Regions from separate parts of the Saccharopolyspora sp. NPDC002376 genome, predicted to be linked through region 1. Evidence: riboswitches for the same ligand, from Rfam matches in the RefSeq annotation. Region 1 holds a riboswitch; each other region holds the start of a gene.
The links. A riboswitch is a leader RNA that binds a small molecule or an ion and turns the genes downstream of it on or off. The one in region 1 is predicted to bind thiamine pyrophosphate.
Positions count from the first base shown of each region.

Region 2: linked by a shared signal. The riboswitch ahead of ACWCO2_RS23355 (ECF transporter S component) and the one ahead of thiO (glycine oxidase ThiO) in region 1 are both predicted to bind thiamine pyrophosphate.
Region 3: linked by a shared signal. The riboswitch ahead of thiD (bifunctional hydroxymethylpyrimidine kinase/phosphomethylpyrimidine kinase) and the one ahead of thiO (glycine oxidase ThiO) in region 1 are both predicted to bind thiamine pyrophosphate.

Region 1 covers NZ_JBSFBZ010000009.1:49,268-51,522, reverse strand. The annotation lists gene thiG (thiazole synthase) at 1-147, opposite strand, end outside; gene thiS (sulfur carrier protein ThiS) at 149-349, opposite strand; gene thiO (glycine oxidase ThiO) at 346-1,464, opposite strand; TPP riboswitch at 1,456-1,560, opposite strand; gene thiE (thiamine phosphate synthase) at 1,633-2,255, shown strand, end outside.
Region 2 covers NZ_JBSFBZ010000037.1:38,382-40,636, reverse strand. The annotation lists gene ACWCO2_RS23360 (ABC transporter ATP-binding protein) at 1-442, opposite strand, end outside; gene ACWCO2_RS23355 (ECF transporter S component) at 439-996, opposite strand; TPP riboswitch at 1,028-1,139, opposite strand; gene pqqE (pyrroloquinoline quinone biosynthesis protein PqqE) at 1,832-2,255, opposite strand, start outside.
Region 3 covers NZ_JBSFBZ010000050.1:14,006-16,260, reverse strand. The annotation lists gene tenA (thiaminase II) at 1-133, opposite strand, end outside; gene thiD (bifunctional hydroxymethylpyrimidine kinase/phosphomethylpyrimidine kinase) at 278-1,075, opposite strand; TPP riboswitch at 1,063-1,160, opposite strand; gene ACWCO2_RS27540 (hypothetical protein) at 1,186-1,434, opposite strand; gene ACWCO2_RS27535 (alpha/beta hydrolase family protein) at 1,578-2,255, opposite strand, start outside.

The DNA.
Region 1 (2,255 bases):
GTCCGCACGGCGCATCGCCACGGTGGTCAGCTCGGTGCCGGATGCGATCAGCGCTCGTTCCAGGACGGCGAGGTTCGTCGCCCCACCGGTCCCGGTGATCAGCCGCGAACCGAACTCGCGACCGGCGATCACCAACGGGTCGTCCATGTCACCCTCCTTGCACTGCGGTGAGGACCTCGATCGTGGCCTCGGGGTTCAGCTCGGTCTCCAGCCAGCTCGCGCGCGGCACCACCGCACCGTCCACGGCCACCGCCACACCCCGGTCCGGCACTCCGAACTCCGCGAGCACCGCGGCGAGCACGGCGCCGTCGGCGACCTGCTGCCGTTTCCCGTTGATCACGACGTTCACTGCTGTCCTCCCAATCGGCTCGGATCGGTGGTCTTGATCAGCGCGTCGGGTTCGTCGCCGCGCAGCAGCGCGAGCACCGCGTCCACGGTCACCGGGGCGAGCAGGAACCCGCCGCGGTGGTGCGCGGTGGCGGCCAGCACGCCCGGCTCCAGCCAGCCGAGCACCGGCAGGTTGTCGTCGGTGCTGGGCCGCAGCCCGGCCTTGGCCTCGACCAGCTGGTACTCGGCGATGCCCGGCATCACCTGCTCGGCGTCGGCGATCAGGTCGCGCACTCCGCCGAGGGTGACTTCGGTGTCGAACCCGACCTCGTACTGGGTGGCGCCGAGCACCAGTCCCCCGTCGTCGCGCGGCACCAGGTAGACCGGGCGGCCGTGCACGGGACCGCGAACGGTGCGGCTCGGCGGCGGCAGCGCAGTGGTCCGTGCGCGGAGACGCAGGATTTCGCCCTTCACCGGGCGGATCCGATCGCGCAGCGCGGGGTGCAGAGAACCGGAGTGCGCGCCTGCGGCGATCACCGCAACATCGCAGTCCACAGTGGAATCTTCGAGCTCCACCGCGCCCTCGCGGACGCTTTTCGCCGCTGCTGCGACGAATTCGACCCCGGCAGCCGTCGCCGCAGCTCGCAACGCGGCCAACGCCAAGCGGTTGTCGACCGCGAGATCTCCCGGAACTTCGAGGCCACCGCGCACCGCGGGCCCCAAGGACGGTTCGAGCCGCCGCGCCTCCCGGCCCGAAAGCCGAGTCACCGTGCGGCCCTGACGGGACAGGTATTCGGCCAGTTCGTCCAGCTCCGCGCGATCCGCGCTGTCCACGCCGACCACGAGGGTGCCCTCGCGGCGCAGCCCGGACGGCAGACCGGACGTGCGGCTCAGCTCCTCGGCGAAATCGGGCCAGCGTTCCAGCGACGCGCTGCCCAGCTCGAGCAGCTCCTCCTCGCCGGGCCAGGCCTCGGCGATCGGCGCCAGCATTCCACCCGCCACGAAGGACGCACCGGACGCCGGTGCTGGATCGACCAACTGCACTCGATGCCCGGCGGCCGCTGCGCGCCAGGCGACGGACAACCCGATCACTCCACCGCCGACAACGACGACGTGCTCGGTTCGTTCTTCAGACAACTCCACGCTCCCTGCGCCGGCATGACCCGGATCAGGTTCGACGGTCGGGGCCAACGCCCCCTCTCAGCCCGCTACCGGGCTCCCGTGCTCACCGCTTTACACCGTACCTGCCGAGTACGCCGGCTCCGAGCCCGCATTCGCGCGCGCAGCAGAGCTACCCTGTGGGGCATGCCTGGAATGGACGGCTTCGGCATCCGCGCCCGCCTCAACGAGGCGCGGCTCTACCTGTGCACCGACGCCCGCACCGAACGCGGTGATCTCGCGGAGTTCGTGGACGCCGCGCTGGCCGGCGGCGTGGACATCGTGCAGCTGCGCGACAAGCAGCCCGGTGGCGCACCGCTGGAGGCGCGCCACGAGCTGGCGGCCCTGGAGGTGCTGGCCGAGGCGTGCGTGCGGCACGGCGCCCTGCTGGCGGTCAACGACCGCGCGGACATCGCGCTGGCCGCAGAGGCCGACATCCTGCACCTGGGGCAGGACGACCTGCCGGTGGACATCGCGCGGCGCATGATCGGCGAGCACATCGCGATCGGTCGCTCCACGCACGACGTAGTGCAGGCCGACGCCGCAGCGGCCGAGGCGGGCGTGGACTACTTCTGCACCGGCCCGGTGTGGACGACCCCGACCAAGCCGGGGCGCCCGGCGGCCGGGCTCGAGCTGGTCAAGCACGCGGCGGAGCACCGCGGGCACGGCCGACCGTGGTTCGCCATCGGCGGCATCGGCCCGGACAACCTCGACGAAGCGCTGAAGGCGGGCGCGGAGCGCGTCGTGGTGGTGCGAGCCATCACCGAAGC
Region 2 (2,255 bases), on a different contig from region 1:
CGGCGAGAGCGAGGCGCTGCAGCTCGCCGCCGGACAGCGCCGACGTCGGCCGGTCGAGCGGGTAGTCCAAGCCGACCAGCTCGAGGGCCTCGGCGACCCGCCGCCAGATCTCCTCCCGAGGGATCCCGTTGTTCTCCGGCCCGAACGCCACATCGCGGCCGATCCGATCAGCCACCACCGCGGACCCGGGGTTCTGCAGCACCAGCCCGATCTGGCCGTCGACCTGGACGTCCCCGCTGGCCTCACCGGGCAGCGCGCCGCCGAGCACACCGGCCAGGGCGTGGATGACCGTTGACTTCCCCGCCCCGCTCGGCCCGGCCAGCAGAACCCGCTCGCCGGGCCGGATGCGCAGGTCGAGCTCGTGGATCGTGGGAGCGCGCCGTCCCAGCGGCTTCCAGCTGAAGCCCCGCAGCTCAGCGCGCAGCCCCGTTGAGATCGTCACACCGCTGTCCGCTCGTGGTGCTCCCGGCCGGGCCCGAAGGCGTCCAAAGCCCCGGTCGCGGCCAGACCGCGAACCAGTGCCCAGCCGCCCAGACCGGCGATGACGACTCCGGAGATCACGAAGAACCCGAGGTGAGCCAGCTGGTAGGGCAGCGCCCAGTCCACGTAGTAGACCTGCCACTCGTAGAACGACTCGAACGCCGCAGCGAGCGCAGCACCCAGCGCGGCGACCAGGGGACCGAACCGGGTCCACAGGAACACGCCCAGGACCAGCTCAACCCCCAGCCCCTGGACGCACCCGGAGACCACGGTCGACAGGCCCCAGCTGTTGCCGAGCAATGCCTCGACGGAAGCGCCGATGACCTCGGTCAGCAGCGCGGCCCCGGGCTTGCGAACAATCAGACCGCCGATCACGCCACCGAGCAGCCACGGACCCCCGAAGAGGCCGGCGCTGGGCGGAAAGGCGAATACGGAGAAGGTGCTCAACACCTGGTAGAGCTGGGACCAGCCCCAGAAAGCGACGCCGATCGCGACACCGAGCATGGCCACGGTCACGAAATCGATCGTCCGATAGCGGAAAGCGGCACCGCGCACCACTTGAACTCCCTTCGCCGGTGCTAACCGGAGCAGGTTCGGAGGGTCTGCGGCTCACCCGCACTCTCAGCGCCCTTCACAACGGCGCTCCCCTGTCATCAGCCCCACACACTACCTCCCGCATCAACGCTCTCAACACCGACTCCGTCCGGGGGAGTGGTGCTGGCGGCGGACGAAACTGTCCGCAGTGGGTCAACTGCCGGGCGTAGCGATCAGTGGATTCGTTGAGCCCTGGGCCCTCCCGCCGGATCCATGGGGAGTGCGCTTCTGGAGGGGTCCCTTCGGGTTCAAAGCCGAGGGGGGTCACCTGACCTGAGAAGCGATTTTGGCGGAACTGGGGCCCTCCTGCTGTGTCGACGGACGTCACCACCCTGCGAACAGTGGCGATATAGGGCGACGCGCGTGAGCTCCGTCCCTCCGGGACGTCGGTCCATGGCGGAGCGATAGGTGGTGACGGTGGCAGTTTTTCTTGAAATTGGCGTCGGTGCCCACTGCACGTTTCGTCTAAAACGTTGCCAATTTCAGGAAAAAACTGGCTCGCCTGCCAGGGTGGCCACCTACCGCTTTGAACCCCAAAGAAATCTTGCTCTCAACGCCACCTCTGCGCGCGTTCGTCCGCCCTGTAACACCGCTGCTGACACGATGGTGCCGTCCCATCGGCCCACGGATACGGCAGAAGAGCCCGAATTTTGGGAAAAACTGCCCGCCTGCCAATGCGACCACCAGCGAATCCACAGTGCACAGTCGTAGGTCGTGAGTGCGTAGCGGTGTTCTAGCACTGCTGTGCACTCACGACCTACGGGATGTCGCGGGGGTGGGGGCGTGGGGTGAGGACTTTTTCGCGGTGTTCTTCGTTGGCTGCTTGGACTGCTTCGGTGACGATGTTGTGGTCTGGGGAGAGGATGCAGACCGGGTCTGTGCGGGCTGGGTCCCCGGTGAGGAGGTAGGCCTGGCAGCGGCAGCCGCCGAAGTCGACTTCTCGGCGGGGGCAGCTGTGGCAGGGTTCGGGCATCCAGTCGGTTCCCCGGAAGGCCTGGAACATCGGTGAATCCGACCAGATCCGGCCCAGCGCGTCGGTGCGGACGTTGGGGTGTGGGAGCGGCAGGACGTGTGCGGCGGGGCAGGGGAGGACGTCGCCGTTGGGCACCACGGTGAGCTGGTGCGAGCCCCAGCCGCCCATGCAGGGTTTGGGGTAGCGGCTGTAGTAGTCGGGGAGCACG
Region 3 (2,255 bases), on a different contig from region 1:
CCTCGCGGTCCAGGCTGCCGTCGGCGAGCCCGGTGTTGAACGGGTGCTCGACGATCGCCTTCCGCAGCTCGGCGGTGTGCTCCCAGGCCTGCGCGCAGAACCCGTCGGCGGCCGGGGTGGGAAGCTTGCTCATCGAAGTCCTCTCTCGGGGACCGCGATTTCAATGGAAATCAGACGTGCGATCTCCATTGAAATCGCGGGCGTTGTCCACAACGACCGGCGTGCCGTGGTGCCGACGCGCCGGTGATCCGCGAGTTCGATCAGAACCGCGGGAAGATCACCACCACTGGTGGAAGTGGTGCACCGGCCCGTGGCCGTGGCCGACGTCCAGTCGCTCGGACGCACGCAGCGCCTCGGTCAGGTACTCCTTGGCCTCGCGCACAGCCGTCAGCCAGTCCGGGCGCTGCGGGCGCAGCGCGGCGATGGCGGCCGAGAGGGTGCAGCCGGTGCCGTGGTCGTTGGTGGTCACGACCCGCTCGCTGGTCAGGAACTCGGCGCCCCCGTCGCCGTACAGCAGGTCCACACTGGACTCACCGGACAGGTGGCCGCCCTTGAGCAGCACCTGCTTGGCGCCGAGCCCGGCGAGCCGTTCGGCCTGCGCGGCCATGCCGTCGACCTCGACGAGCTCCGGCTCCCCCAGCAGATCTGCCGCCTCCGGCAGGTTCGGGGTGATCAGGTCGACCCGCGGCAGCAGCTCGTCGCGCAGCGCGCCGACCGCTTCCGGCGCGAGCAGCCGGTCCCCGCTCTTGGCGACCATGACCGGGTCCAGCACCACGTGCCGCGGCGCGTAGCGGTCCAGCACGTCGACCACCGCGCGGATCACCTCGGCGTTGGCCAGCATGCCGATCTTGACCGCGTCCACCCGCACGTCGTCGAGCAGCGTGACCAGCTGCGAGGTGATGAACGCCGGCGGCACCTCGTGCACCTCGGCAACCCCGGTGGTGGTCTGCGCGACCAGGGCGGTGATCACGGACATGCCGTAGGCGCCGTGCGCCGAGAAGGCCTTCAGGTCTGCCTGGACTCCGGCGCCACCGCTGGGGTCTGTTCCCGCGATGGTCAGCACGTTCGGAACCATGACGTCCCTCCGCTAGTACGAGCTAGGTCAGGTTCAACGGGTCTGATCTCAGCCTGGCCGAAACCGGGCACCCCGCGTCACTCGCACCAACCTAACCCGAGAGAGGGCCATCAGTCGATGAGCCCCACCACCGCACCGGCGCTGAGCGCCTCACCGGCCCGCACCTGGTGCCAGAGCGTCCCGGTGGCCAGCGCCGACACCCACCCGACGACCTCGCCGTCCATTCCGACCTCGGCCAACCGGTCGCCGACGTGCACGGCGCTCCCATCAGCGGCCAACCACCGCACCAGCACCCCGCGCACCGGAGCCAGCCCCACCACCGGACGACGCCGCAACTCCGGAAACACCAACTCGGTCATCTGCGCACCCTCCGCAAACAACCCAGGATCACCCCGGCCGTCCGCAGCGACAAGGAGCGCGAAACCGAACACACCCAATGGCCCACGGTCAACCGGACCGAACATGCACATCGATCAGGTCAACGACCTGCGGAAACGGCGATCTACGAGAGATGGCGGCGGAACCACGAGGTCAGGCCGTCGTCCACCTCGCGGGCCAGCGGTAGCTGCGGTGCGGGCTCGATGCCGGGCTCATCGGCGAGCGCATGCGCCAATCCGGGGATGGACAGCAGTTCGGACCGCTCCCCCACAGCGTCGACGAGGCGCGACGCGTCGGCGCGCAGCGGTGGGGCGTCGAGCTCACCGCTGACGACCAGCAGCGGCGCGCGCTCGGCGATGGTGTCCGCCTTGGCGATGAAGTCCAGGCTGTCGGCAGCCCGAGCGGATTCGGCGTCGTAGGAGTACTCGCCCGGGAACATGTCGACGACGGTCCGGATCCGGATGGCGGAGTTCACGACAGCGGCGGCGAAGACGGGAATCCCGGTGTCGGCCAGGATCCGCAGCGCGACGGCCCCACCGAGCGAGCCGCCGAGCACACCGATCGGGCCGTCGTCGACCGGCAGCTGCGCACGGATCGATTCCAGCGCGGCCGGGAACTCCTCGCTCGCCTGCTGGACGAACGGGTGGAACACCGACATCAGCGGATCCTCGCGGAGCAGCGCCAGACCGGCATCCATGCTGCCGTCGACCATGCGCGCCCCGCACATCGGCATGCCGAGATGCACTCGCCACGCGGGCACGTCGTGCATCGGCAGCGCAGCGGCGAACGCGGCGTCCGACCT